DNA from 2 places in the Candidatus Allofournierella excrementavium genome. Region 2 is predicted to be linked to the other one. Evidence: predicted binding sites of a transcription regulator. Region 2 holds the regulator's gene; the other holds the start of a gene.
What was found. Region 2 encodes Rex, which represses fermentation and respiration genes when NADH is low (regulators of the CRP and FNR family bind a similar motif). Its sites were predicted from a motif close to ATTGTTAANNNNTTAACAAT; they were not measured.

Region 1 (6,917 bases), on a different contig from region 2:
GTGGTCATGTCGCCGCCGCTCACCGCGCCCGCCGCCGTCAGCGCCGCGCTGGCGGCGTATTCGCCCAGCAGCACGCCGCCCTCAAAGCACTGGCTGCACACCGTGAGCACCGCGCCGTTCTGCCACGCCTTCTGGATGAGGGGCGGCAGCGCGCCCTGCTCGTCGGGGATGTTGCCCGCGCCGAAGGTCTCCAGCACGATGCCCCGCAGCCGCCGGGTCATGATGGGCTCGAACAGGTCGAACTGGATGCCCGGGAACACCTTCAGCACCCCGATGGGCACATTGTCGAAGGGGGCCAGCGCCGCCGGGCCCCGGGGCGCGGGGCGGCGCAAGGCCGCCGCGTCGTAGCGGATGTTCACCCCCGCCAGCGCCAGCGGCGGGTAGTTGGGGCTGAAAAAGGCCTGCAGCCCGTCCGCCGAGCGCTTCACCGCCCGGCAGCCCCGCAGCAGCTTGCCGCCGAAATAAAGGCACACTTCGGCGGCCCGGCCCTGGGCCGCGATGAGCAGGCTGGTGATGAGGTTCTCCCGCCCGTCGCTGCGCAGGCGGCACAGGGGGATCTGGCTGCCGGTGAGCACCACCGGCTTTTGCAGGTTTTCCAGCATGAAGCTCAGCGCCCCGGCGGTGTAGGCCATGGTGTCGGTGCCGTGTAGCACCACAAAGCCGTCGTAGTCGTCGTAGCGCTCAAAAATGGCCCGCCCGATGGCGTTCCATTCGCCCACGGCGATGTTGGAGGAGTCCAGAAGGGGGTCCATCTCCACCAGGTCCCAGGCGGGGGCCTCGGGGCCGGTCAGCTCCGGCATGGCCGCCAGCAGCGGGCCCAGATACCCTGGCCGGGGCGCGTAGCCCCTGGGGGTGGGCACCATGCCGATGGTGCCGCCGGTGTAGAGGATGCAAATTCGCTTTTCCATGTCCTGCCTCCCGAAAAATCGTGCACATCCATTATAATATAGCCGCTTTCGCGGGTCAATCGGGCAGCACGCACCGGGGCGACAGCTGCACATACACCGGGCTGTACCGGTCGGCCAGCAGGGCGGCGGCGTGGGGCGGGCGGGGCAGCCTTGCCACCGGGCACAGCGGCAGCGACAGCGCCGCCGCCACCCCCTTGCCCGGGCGGCTCTCCAGCGTGAAGGCCCCGCCGTAGCGGGCCGCGAAGGCGGCGGCCAGGGGCAGCCCCAGCCCAAGCCCCGGCAGGCTGCCCGCCCCGGCAAAGGGGGTCAGGGCCAGCCGCTGGCGGTGGGGCGGGATGCCCGGCCCCCAGTCCCGCAAAAGCAGCACCGCCCGGCTGCCCTGGCGCAGACAGCGCACGCTCACCGCCGGCTTTGCCCCGCCATAAAGCAGGCTGTTGCACAGAAGATTCAAAAGCACCGCCCCGAAGGCCGGCTCGGCGGCAGCCACCGGCAGCGGCTGGCCGCAGGCGGAAAAACGCAGCAGGGAAGGGGGCATGGGACACACCTCCCGGGCGGCCTCCACCAGCGCCCGGGCGCTGGCCGAAAGGTCCATCACCCGCGGCGGCAGCCCTGTGCCCGTCAGCTGGGCCCACATCTCCAGATTCTGCGCCGCCCGCAAAATGCGGTAGGCGGCGGCGCGCTGGGCCGCGCCCTCCGCCGCCAGCACCTCGGCGCACTCGGCGCGCAGCAGCGCCGCCGTGCGGCGGGCGCACTCCCATCGCAGGTCCATGGCCGTCGTTCCCCCTTTGCCCGGTATTCTCCCCTTAGTGTGGCGGAGCGGGAGCGGTTCATGCGCGCTTTGTACCTTCCAAAGTTTTCTTTTGCATTTTTGTGTTAAATCATTCACAACCACTTGTGCTTTGAAAAAAATTGCGATACAATAAGACCAGCCGCGAAATGTTCCGCCCGCAAGGGCGTGACGCGAATCATAAGGAGGATTTTACAATGGCAGTGAAAGTTGCAATCAATGGTTTCGGCCGCATCGGCCGTCTGGCCTTCCGTCAGATGTTTGGCGCGGAGGGCTACGAAGTGGTGGCCATCAACGACCTGACCAGCCCCGAGATGCTGGCCCATCTGCTGAAGTACGATACCGCCCAGGGCCGTTACGACGGCCACACCGTGGTGGCCGGTGAGGACTCCATCACCGTGGACGGCAAGAAGATCACCATCTACAAGAACCCCAACCCCGCCGAGCTGCCCTGGGGCGAGCTGGGTGTGGACGTGGTGCTGGAGTGCACCGGTTTCTTCACCAAGAAGGACAAGGCCATGGCTCACATCGAAGCCGGCGCCAAGAAGGTCGTCATCTCTGCCCCCGCCGGCAACGACCTGAAGACCATCGTTTACAGCGTGAACGAGAACACCCTGACCGCCGATGACCAGATCATCAGCGCCGCTTCCTGCACCACCAACTGCCTGGCTCCCATGGCGAAGGTCCTGAACGACACCTATCCCATCCAGAGCGGCATCATGACCACCGTGCACGCCTACACCGGCGACCAGATGATCCTGGACGGCCCCCATCGCAAGGGCGACCTGCGTCGTGCCCGTGCCGGCGCCGCCAACATCGTTCCCAACAGCACCGGCGCTGCCAAGGCCATCGGCCTGGTCATCCCCGAGCTGAACGGCAAGCTGATCGGCTCTGCCCAGCGCGTGCCTGTTCCCACCGGCTCCACCACCATCCTGGTGGCCGTCGTCAAGGGCAAGGACGTGACCAAGGAGAGCATCAACGCCGCCATGAAGGCCGCCGCTTCTGACAGCTACGGCTACAACGAGGATCCCATCGTGTCCAGCGACGTCATTGGCATGACCTACGGCAGCCTGTTCGACGCCACCCAGACCATGGTCACCAAGATCGACGACGACACCTATCAGGTGCAGGTCGTGTCCTGGTACGACAACGAGAACAGCTACACCAGCCAGATGGTCCGCACCATCAAGTACTTCGCTGAGCTGTAATCGCAAAGCAAACCAAAAGGGCCCCCGGCAAACGCCGGGGGCCCTTTTTTGCAAAGGAAGGCCGCGGCGCATGTTGCGCCGCGGCCTTCCTCTCTGATGAAAAAATATTCAGGACTGGGTGCTCTCGCCGCTGCCGTCGCCCAGGCCCAGCAGGCCGGGGATGGCGCCCAGCGCAGCCAGGCCCACCAGTGTGAAGATGATGCGGCTGATGGTGCTGGCGGAACCGCCGAACAGCCAGCCCACCAGGTTGAAGCTGAACAGGCCGATGAGGCCCCAGTTCAGGCCGCCCACGATGAGCAAAGCAACGCAAATTTTGTAAAACATCCGCATGGGGTCGTCTCCTCCCTTCCTGGCAGTAGTCTGCCCGGGGGCGGGGCGTTTATGCAAAAAGGGGAGGTGCGGGCGAAAAACGCCCGCCCCTCCCGCTGCGTGCAAAAGGGGAAACCGGCTCACCGGGCCGCGCCCAGCGCCTTGATGTCGTCGTTGTCGGCAAAGGCCGCCGCGGCAAAGCCCTGGGTCTCCAGCTGGCCGAACTGCTTGCCCAGCTTCTTGGCCTGGGGCAGAACGGTCACGGTGTACTGGCTGCGCAGGTCGGCGGCCTTTTTCAGCACCTGGGCAAAGTCCGCGTCCGGCAGATAGAGCAGCGCCAGCCGGGCCTTCTCGGCGGGCACGGCAAAGCCCTGCTGGGCCAGGATGGCGCAGATGCGCTCGAAGCCGATGGAAAAACCCACCGCGGGCACCGTCTGGCCCAGGAACTTGCCCACCATGTTGTCGTAGCGGCCGCCGCCCGCCACCGCGCCGGCGAAGGCCGGGCAGGTGACCTCGAACACGATGCCGGTGTAGTAGCCCTGGCCGCGCACAAGGCTGGGGCAGTAGGCGATGGAGAACTTGCCGTCGGCCAAAGCCTCCACCGCGGCGATGACCCGTTTCAGGTCCGCCGCAAGGGCTGCGTCGTCGCACAGAGCGCTCACCGCGTCCAGGTCGGTGCGGCCCGCGGCCAAAAATTCGCCCAGCGCCGCCACCGCTTCGGCGGGGCAGCCCTTTTCGGTCAGCTCGGCGGTCACGCCCTCGGCGCCGATCTTGTCCAGCTTGTCAAAGGTGATGCACACGCTGTCCAGGCTGTCGGGGGCAAAGCCCATGCCGGTGAGCATCCCCCGCAGGATGCGCCGGTCGTTGATGTTCACGGTGAAGTCCTTGAAGCCGATGTCCAGAAGGGCCCGGGCGGTCACGTCGATCAGCTCGATCTCCGCGTTGGTGCTGCCGTCGCCCAGGATGTCGATGTCGCACTGCACGAACTCCCGCATGCGGCCCTTCTGCGGCCGCTCGGCCCGGAACACCCGGTCGGTCTGGATGACCTTGAAGGGGGTGGGCAGCTTGTCCTTGTTGGCGGCGTAGTAGCGGCTCAGGGGCAGCGTCAGGTCATAGCGCAGGCCCATGTCCGACAGGTCCTTCTCCTGCCCGGAAGCCAGCGCGGCGGCCAGCTTGTCGCCCCGCTTGAGCACCTTGAAGATGAGGTTCAGGTTGTCGCCGCCCTCGCTCTTGTCCAGGTTCTCCATGTCCTCCAGCATGGGGGTGGAGATGCGCTGGAAACCGCTGGCCCGGTAGGTGGCCAGGATGCGCCCCTGCACATAGTCCCGCAGGCGCTGTTCGTCGGGCAGATAGTCCTTCATGCCCTTGAGCGGATTGATCTTCATGGCTGTTCCCCCTGTTATTACGTGTTTGACTTATATCATAGCCCTGCGCGCCCGCATTTGTCAATCGGAAAGGGCCATACTAACCCAAAGACAAAGGCAAAGGGGGAGAGCCGATGCAGGCCTTTTTGAAAAAACACCACTGGACCATCCTTGCGGCGGGGGCCGCCATCCAGATATTGACCGGGGTGCCCGCCGCCTGGGGCGTGTTCCAGGGGCCGGTGCGGGCGGAATACGGCTTTGACGAGGGGGCGGCCAGCTTTGTGCTCAGCCTCACCATCGGGGCCTTCGGCCTCGGGTGCGTGCTGGGGGGCTTTTTGCAGGACAAAGCGGGCCCCCGCATCGCGGGCTTTGCGGGCACGGCGCTGCTGGCGGCGGGCTTTTTTGCCGTGGGCTTCGTGCCGGCGGGGCGGCCGGGCCTGTTCTATCTGGCCTTCTCGCTGCCGGTGGGGCTGGGCAGTGCCTTCCTCTATCCGGCGGTGATGGGCTGCGCCCAGAAGTGGTACGCCGAGAAAAAGGGCCTCGCCACCGGCGTCATCGGCGGGGCGGTGGGTCTCTCCGGCGCGGCGCTCACCCTCCTGGTACGCTTTTTGAGCGGGCGGTGGGGCATCCGGGTCTGCTTCTGGGTGCTGGGCGGCCTGATGCTGGCGGTGTGCGCGGCGGGCAGCGCCCTGCTGGAAAACCCCGAAAACGCCCCGGCCCCGGCGAAACGCGCCGGGCGGGACTTCACCCCCGTGCAGATGCTCAAAACCCGGCAGTACCGGCTTTTGTTCCTGGCCACCGCCCTGGCCAGCCCGGCGGTGCTGCTGTTCAGCCCCGTCATCGTGGAGCTGGGGCAGGAGCGGGGCCTCTCGGAGAGCGCCGCCCATCTGGCGGTGGCCGTCGGCTCCGTCGGCTCGGCGGCGGGGCGGCTGGCCATGCCGGCCCTCAGCGACCGCATCGGCCGCCGGGCGGCGGACCTCATTCTGTTCGCCGGCCTCTGCGGCCTGTCGGCGGCCTTCGCCTTCGCCGGGGGCTGGTGGGTCATCGCCGTCTACACCGCCCTCACCTTCTGTTATTCCGGCGAGGCGGCGGTGCTGCCCAGCTTGTGCACCGACCTGTTCGGCCTGGAGCACACCGGCGTGAATTACGGCTTCCTCGCCCTGGGCATGAGCGCGGGCAGCATCGGCTTCCCCCTGGCGGCCCGGGCGCTGGGCCTTGCCGCGGGCCGCCACTGGCTGGCGGCGGGGGCCGCTGCGGCGGGCTTTGCCTGCCTCGCGGCGCTGCGCCCCACGAAGGGCGGAAGGCTGTGAGGCCTGCCGCCGCAGGTGCAAAAACGTCTCTTTTTGGTGCACGATCATGGAATTGCATACAAAATGCCTGTTAATCTCTTGACATTTATCCGCGGACGGTGTTATTTTTATAACGGCTAAAGGGGGGCGGACCCTCTGGACCCGGGAACTGAATACCCGCTGCCATGCAGCCCGGCCGGCGCGAGCTGGTCCTGACTTGTGTGACAACATCGAAAAACCGCGTGAGGGAAAGCGCCGGGGCTTCGGTGTTTTTTTTGCGGGCAGGCGGTTTTGGCGGGGAGCCAAACCTGTGAAAAGGAGTCATTATCATGGAAAACACCCAAACGAAAGGCGGCCTGAACAAAAGTCTGAAGCTGATTTTTGTTTACACCGTCGCCACCGGTTCCATCTTCACCTTCGTGAACTATTGGGACTCGGTCTTCTACGGCTACTGCGGCAGCGGCACCTTCCTGGCCTTCGGCCTGATGACCATCGCCATCCTTCCTGTCGCCCTGGTCTACAGTGAGCTGGCCTCTCTGTTCCACACCTCCGGCGGCGAACTGATCTACAACACCGTCGGCATCAACAAGCATGTTGGCTTCCTGGCTTCCTGGCTGATCATGGCCGCCTGGATCTCTGTTCCCCCGGCAGTTGTCATGGCCATCATGACCTGGGTGAACAAGACCTTCAACCTGGGCCTGGGCACCTGGCCCATGGTCGCCTGCGCCGCCGTGCTGCTGGTGCTCTACTTCCTGATGAGCATCCAGAACGTGCAGATCCTGGTCAAGGCTCAGGCTGTGATGCTGTTCTGCAACATCACCGTCACCATCCTGACCGGCTTCATCCTGCTGTTCAGCGGCCACTGGCACCTGTCCAACTTCGGCAACATCTTCAGCACCACTCTTGACTCCGTTTACGGCATCCCCGGCTGGGTCATCGGCATGGCTCTGCTGATCACCCCCTACTTCGGATTTGAGACCGTTCCCCAGATGGTTGAGGAAGGCGACTTCCCCATCAAGAACTCCAAGAAGGCCATCTGCGGCTCCATCCTC
Region 2 (6,917 bases):
CTGAGGCGGAGCCGGTTCTTCTTCCCGCTCTTCCTCCCGGCGGGCGGCACGCTCGGCGCGGTCCTCCTGCCACAGAGCAAAACGCCCGGCCACGAGGTTCCACAGATCGCCCGGAGTGACGCCGGCGAACCACATGATACCCGCCGCCAGCAGCACCAGCAGCAGGATGTTGGCCGCCGGCCGGCCGCACAGCACCAGCAGGGTGCCGCCGACCACACCGCCCAGCACACCGCCGCCCAGCGCGCCCTGGCCCTGCTCATACAGGGCCTTGACGACCTGGACGAAATCCATGCCGGAGAGATTGACCCGGGAGAACACCACAGCGGTGCCGCACAGGAACATCATCAGGCACAGGGCCTTGGCGCACTTGGACCAGATGGGCAGGCCCAACGCCACCAGCACCGCCACATACAGCACCAGAAGCCCCAGCACATACATGCCCAGGCCGAACACGCCGAACAGCGCGGCGCGCATCCAGGCCCAGGCGGATTCGCCTTCCACGAAGATCATGGCCACCAGAACGGCGCCCAAGCCAAAAAGCAGGATGCTCCAGCTTTGGGCAATGTCCGGCTGGGGCCTGCGCCGCCGGCTGCCGGAGCCGTTTTTTCGGGTCGAAGTTTTCTTTGTCGCCATAGTGTTTTTGTATCCTCTTTCGCCTTGCGTTGGTATCGTTCGCCGCGGGGCGTCTGCCCACGCGGCGCGGAATGCTTAACTTAATTATTTTACCATCAACCGGGCGAATTGTAAAACCCAAATTTGGCGAACGGGGGCCCCCGAAAATGGAAGCGCCGGGGCGTTTTGCCACGGGCAAAGCTCGTTTATCGCCGCAGGTTCAGCACAAGTTCCACTTCATCTTCAAACACCGCCCCGGTCGGCACAAAGCCTTTGTTTCTGTAAAGGCCCAGCGCCCGGGCATTGTCTTTGCTGCAGGTCAAAACCACCCGGTCCGAAGCTCCGAAAGGCTTTGTTTTGATGTATGCAAGCACCTGGTCCAGGGCGGCGCTTCCATACCCCAGCCCTTGGTGCGACGCATCGATCATCATGTGCCATATATCGTATTCCGGGACATCATAGTCGTAGATCACCATCACATAGCCGACCATCGTATCATTTTCATAGATGCCGAAGGGCTGGCATTGCTGCCTGTAAACATACGCCTGGGCAAGGCTGCGGATGGGGTGTGAAACGAAGCGCTCCTGTTCGGGCGCAAGTTTCAAATTGAACGCTTCCACAAAATTTTCTTCGGTGATTTTTTCAAGATGGGTCATAAATACCTCCACAAATCATTCCTGGTTCATCTGCAAACTGATTTTGCGCGAACATCTTGTGAAGGGCAGCAGACCGCATAAAAAAAGCCGCGGCAAACAAGCCGCGGCAAAGCCTATGAAGCACTCACAATGCGACCGGGGCCCTCAAAAGATATTCAGCTCGTGCATTCGTTCCGCTGTTTTTCATAGTTGAGCACCCCGCTTTCTATCTGGATTTATTTCATCATAAACCCCGTCCTCAAAAATGTCAACAATGGAAAGCGCCGGGGCCTTCAGCCCCGGCGTTCGATCTCGCCATACAGGTAATCCAGCGCGTCGTTCAAACTGCCCAGCTGGTCGATCAGGCCCTCGTGCACCGCCTGCTGGCCGGTGAGCACCGTGCCCACATCCATCACCAGCTCGCCGGTGTGCATCATCAGTTCCACAAAGCGTTCCTTGCTGATCTTCGAGTGGCTCTCCACAAAACCGGCGATGCGCTCCTGCATCTGCTCGAAATAGCGCATGGTCTGGGGCACGCCCAGCACCAGCCCGGAATGGCGCACCGGGTGGATGGTCATGGTGGCGGTGGGCACGATGAAACTGCGCCGACCGCTGACCGCCAGCGGGATGCCGATGGAGTGGCCGCCGCCCAGCACCAGCGTGGCGCTGGGCTTGCTGACCCCGCTGATGAGTTCTGAGAGGGCCAGGCCCGCCTCCACGTCGCCGCCCACCGTATTCAGGATGACCAGCAGCGCCTCGATGTCCGGGTCCTCCTCGATGGCCACCAGCTGGGGGATCACGTGCTCGTATTTGGTCACCTTCTGGCTCTGGTCCGCGCTGACGTGGCCCTCGATCAGCCCCACCACCGTCAGGCAGTGGATGGCGTGGCGGCCCTTGGTGCGGATCACCGAGCCGGTGTCCATCATATATTCCTGTTCCAGTTTTTCCTGCTCCACCTGCGCATCGGTGGGCGGCTGCTTGTTCTCGTTCGGTTCCATGGCTTTGTGCGCCTCCTTTTCGGTCTTCCCTGACAGTGTTCCCCCCTTCGGGCCTCAGTTATACAAAAAGACGCAGTGTGTTCAAAAACTTTGTATTCTGTTTGACAAAGCCGCTTCAAAGATTATACTATATAAAAAGGGCGTCTGTTTTCGGCGCTTTGCCCCGGTCTGTGGTCCGCAGCACAGCCGGGCCGGGGAATAAAAAGCGGCCTGCTGCTGCTTTGCCTTTTGCAAGCCACGCTTGAAGAATCTGATAAAAGATGGTGAAACGAATGAACAACTCTCAGGGCAAGGTATCACTGCCGGTCATCAAACGGCTGCCGAAGTACTACCGCTACATCGCGCAGCTGCACAAATCCGGCGTGGCGACAATTTCTTCCAGCGAACTGGCCCGCATGATGGGCACCACCGCCAGCCAGGTCCGGCAGGACTTCAACTGCTTCGGCGGCTTCGGGCAGCAGGGCATCGGCTACAATGTGGAAGTGCTGGAAAAAGAGATCGGCCATCTTCTGTTCGGCCACGGCGAAAAGCTGCCCACCATCCTGCTGGGCGCCGGCCGCCTGGGCACCGCCGTGTCCCGCTTTCTGACCACCGACACCAACGGCTACAACCTGCTGGCGGTGTTCGACATCCGTCAGGAACTGGTGGGGCACGATTTGGACGGTGTGCCCATTCATCACATCGACGAACTGGACGAGTTCTGCAAGGCCAACCACCCCACCGTTGCGGTGCTGTGCCTGCCCCGGGAGAGCGCGAAGGAAGTTTCCGGCCAGCTGGTAGAGCTGGGCATCAAGGGCTTCTGGAATTTCAGCCACTATGACCTCTCCGTCGCCTACCCCAACGTCACTGTGGAGAACGCCCACCTGGGCGACAGCCTGATGAGCCTGGGGTACCGGCTGCGCAACAAATAAACACCACAACGAAAGTGAGCGTCCCTCGTTTATGGCTAAACTTTATTACCGCTACGGCGCGATGAACAGCGGCAAAAGCACCGCTCTGATGCAGGTGGCATTCAACTACGAAGAGCGGGGCATGCGGGTGTTCATCCTCAAGCCCAGCATCGACACAAAGGGCGGAGAATGCCTGCTCAGCCGCCTGGGCGTGAGCCGCCCGGTGGACAAGGCCGTCACCCCCGACATGGACGTGTTCGAGCTGGTAAAACAGGAGGCGGCCCGCGGCGACAAGCCCCTGGCCTGCGTGCTCACCGACGAGAGCCAGTTTTTCACCCCCCAGCAGGCGGAACAGCTGTTCATGGTGACCGTGAAGCTGAACATCCCCGTCATCGCCTACGGTCTGCGCACCGACTTCTCCATGCAGGGGTTCCCCGGCTCCACCCGCCTTCTGGAACTGGCCCACGCCATTGAGGAGATGAAGACCATCTGCACCTGCGGGCGCAAAGCCACCTGCAACGGGCGCAAGGTGAACGGCGAATTCGTGTTCGAGGGCGACCAGGTGGCCATCGACCAGGAGAACAACGTGGAATACCAGAGCCTTTGCGCGCAATGCTATTTTGCCGAGCGGGAAAAGTTCTATCAGCGGCATCCCAAAGTCCGCGTTTGACCTGCCTCCAGTTTTGTTGCAGACACCAGCCGGGAACCGAAGTTCCCGGCTGGTTTTTCTTGTGTTTTTTCCGTCCTCATGCTACAATAAAAACAAATCCGCAATTTGTGTTTTTATCATAAGGGAGGTGCCGGCATGCCGAAGGTGGCCTATTCCGAGGCGCAGCGGGAACAGATCCGCAGGGATCTTGTGGCCGTGGGCCTGGAACTGATGACAAAGCAGGGCATCCAGCACACCACGGTGGAGCAGATCTATCAGAAGGTGGGCATCTCCCGTTCCTTTTTCTACACCTTCTTCCCCACCAAGGAGGACCTGGTGGTGGAGATGCTCTATCTCCAGCAGCCCAGGGTGGTGGCGTATGCCCGGCAGCTGCTGGCCGACCCCAAGCTGGACTGGCGGCAGGCCGTCACCAGATTTCTTCGCATCTGCTGCTACGGTGAGCGCAACGGCATCGCGGTGCTCACGGTGGAAGAGCAGCAGAAGATTTTCCACCGCCTGTCTCCCGAGAGCTATCAGTCTTTCCGGGAAAAACAGCAGCGGCTGTTCGGACAGCTGATGGAAATTTTCGGTGTGCGCCCCACTCCCGAGCGCATCAGCCTGTTCACCAATCTCTGTCTTGCGGTGATGGTCATCCAGCGGGCCATCCCCGGCAGCCTTCCCCTGCTTGTCCCCGAGGCGGCGGAGGCCACCATCGATGTGCAGATAAACTCGATCGTGGACTGGCTGGCTTCCCTGCGCGCCCAGGACGCCCAAAACCAATAACTTTGCGGCCCGTTTGGCCCCTTTTGGCGGTGTTTTTCAAACGGGCCATTCTTCAGCTCGCAATAAAGACAAATTCAAGATTTTATCTTTATACAGAATTTTCTCCGTCTTGCGGCGGAGAGATAATAAACACTCAGGAGGATTTTGAAATGGGAATTTTCAGCAAGCTGTTCAAGGGCCCGGAGATCGACATGGAAAAGAGCGCCGCCAACGCCAAAAAGATGCGGGCGCTGTTTGACCATGTGGTGGAGGGCGGCAGTGAATACCGGCTCATTTTCGGCTACACCGAGGATGTGAGCCGCTTCAACTACGGCTTTGTCCACGGCAGCAAGACCAAGATCGGCAATCTCATCGTTGGCTGGAACGAGGCACAGGAAACCATCGTGGTGGTGCCCACCGTGCCTGACCTTTCCGGCTGCGGCGACCCCACTTTCTACCGCCGCGCCGACATTTTGAAGGCCTATCGGAACAAATATCCCACCGACGCTTTTGTCATTTACCCGGACAAGCGGGGCTACATCGCCATCAACGCCTACGACTGGCTGGAGGACGAGAGCCTGTACGTCTATGTGTCCCAGGACGAGGAACTGGCCGCCTTCACCGAGTTCTTTATGAACCGCTTTGCGAAGAAGTGAGGCTGTGATGCCCTGGGACGAGCTTTTCTGGATGTTTGTCCTGCTCACGGTGCTGGCAATTTTCGGGCAGCTGTGGTTCCATTTTGTGGATTCACTGCTGGAGCGGGCAAAGCGCCTGCTGTTCCGCCGCGGGCAGCCGCCGGTCTGGCACACGCTGCCCGGCGAAAAGGAGGATGACGATGGACATCAATGAAATCATGAACCGCGCGAAGGCCGCGCAGGCGCAGGCTCTGGCAAGTCTGCACGAAACGGAGGAAAAAGCCGATGCTCTGGCCAGCTCTTCTTCCCCTGAACCGGCCGCCCCGCCGGAGGAAGCCGCCGCCCGGGAGGCAGAACAGATGGCCGCGAACGCCCGGCGGCAGGTGGAGATCCTCGGGCAGGTGTTCGACGGCCAGACGATGGCACAGATGGCGGCGAATGAGGAACAGCTGCAACAGATGATGGAGCAGCGGGTGGCCGAAGCCGCTTCTGCCAGCACCGAAGCCGTAATGAACCAGCTGTTCGGCGAGGACATGGGCGTGCTGGCCGCCGCACTGGAGACCCTTGCCATGGACAACAACTGTGAAGGAGAAGGCCTTGACGAAGAAGAAGAGACCGATGACGCTCTCTACGCTCTGCTGGACGAGACCATGGCGCGGCTGGAGGCTCTGCCCGAGCCCGCTCCCGTGGAATACGGCAGAGACCCGGCACTTTGGGGCCGGTTCGGCATCCTGCTCTCGGGCATCGTGTCCACCCTCAACGACCACAGCCTGGACGGGCTGGACGTGGAGGAACACATCCCCGTGCTGGAACAGCAGGTCCTGTCGGTGGTGCGCCGCTCCTGGGGCATCGATGGGCGGGGCGGCCTTTTGGAAACTCTCCGCTACCTGAGCCAGGGCGGATACACCGAGCGCTACCGCTTTTACTGTGAGGCGGAAACGCCGGAGGAGCTGATGACCGGCGACGAGGACGAGGACGACCGGGAGGGCGTTGTCCGCGCCTGGGCCTTTGCCCAACACTACAAGGGACGGTACTCCCCTGCCTTCATGGCCGGCTGGGACGTGGGCCGTGCCGCCATGCTGGCCCGCTGGGGCAGCTACCTGGGCTGGATCACCCCGGAAGAGGCCCAGGGCATCCTGTGGGACCTGGCACAGCGGGCCGCCCAGGACCTGGGCGACTGGCGAGAATTCGCCCAGTCCTATCTCTTCGGCGGCCTGATGTGGAAGCTGCTCTGCAACAGTCCCGCGGCAGGATACCTGGGCTATCTGGCCGACGCGGCCACCACCCTTCTGGTGGGCAAGGCCGACGGTTCCGGCGGCCAGTGGCGCGACTTTGCCTGGCCCGCCCGGCGCAGGCTGGGATTCACCCTGTAACATAAAAGCAAACAAAAAGCCCCTTTGCGAAAGTTCCGCAAAGGGGCTTTGCTTTACAGCTTTGCAGCGGCGGCTCAGCCGTCCCGCTGCTTTTTGATGACCTTCAGGCGGGAGAAATCCTCCCGTTCCTTTTCCTCCAGCACCTCGGTGATGTACTTGATGGTGGCGGTAAACTGGGGGATCATGATGTTGTTCAGGGCGTTAGCCCGCTTCTGGGTCTTCTGGATGGCCACAGCCAGGCGGTAGACACTGCTCTCCACCTCGGCCAGCTCCACGGTGAGGCGCTTGACCTCGCAGAATTTCAGATACACATCATCCAACTGGCTGTTGGTGGAATCCAGCCCGTAATAAAGGCCGGGGGCA

Region 1: the regulator Rex is predicted to act here: its motif matches at 1,778-1,797, upstream of gap (type I glyceraldehyde-3-phosphate dehydrogenase).

The regions. Positions count from the first base shown of each region.
Region 1 covers NZ_DBGFPE010000005.1:162,577-169,493, forward strand. Annotated here, with positions in the region: gene ACMI1Q_RS01665 (type I asparaginase) at 1-908, opposite strand, end outside; gene ACMI1Q_RS01670 (ATP-binding protein) at 964-1,677, opposite strand; gene gap (type I glyceraldehyde-3-phosphate dehydrogenase) at 1,893-2,903, shown strand; gene ACMI1Q_RS01680 (DUF378 domain-containing protein) at 3,012-3,233, opposite strand; gene hisS (histidine--tRNA ligase) at 3,353-4,597, opposite strand; gene ACMI1Q_RS01690 (MFS transporter) at 4,711-5,886, shown strand; gene ACMI1Q_RS01695 (APC family permease) at 6,195-6,917, shown strand, end outside.
Region 2 covers NZ_DBGFPE010000042.1:14,995-21,911, forward strand. Annotated here, with positions in the region: gene ACMI1Q_RS10000 (DNA translocase FtsK) at 1-633, opposite strand, end outside; gene ACMI1Q_RS10005 (GNAT family N-acetyltransferase) at 819-1,268, opposite strand; gene ACMI1Q_RS10010 (ClpP family protease) at 1,541-2,245, opposite strand; gene ACMI1Q_RS10015 (redox-sensing transcriptional repressor Rex) at 2,506-3,156, shown strand; gene ACMI1Q_RS10020 (thymidine kinase) at 3,188-3,805, shown strand; gene ACMI1Q_RS10025 (TetR/AcrR family transcriptional regulator) at 3,941-4,567, shown strand; gene ACMI1Q_RS10030 (hypothetical protein) at 4,717-5,202, shown strand; gene ACMI1Q_RS10035 (hypothetical protein) at 5,210-5,395, shown strand; gene ACMI1Q_RS10040 (DUF1266 domain-containing protein) at 5,382-6,554, shown strand; gene ACMI1Q_RS10045 (V-type ATP synthase subunit D) at 6,629-6,917, opposite strand, start outside.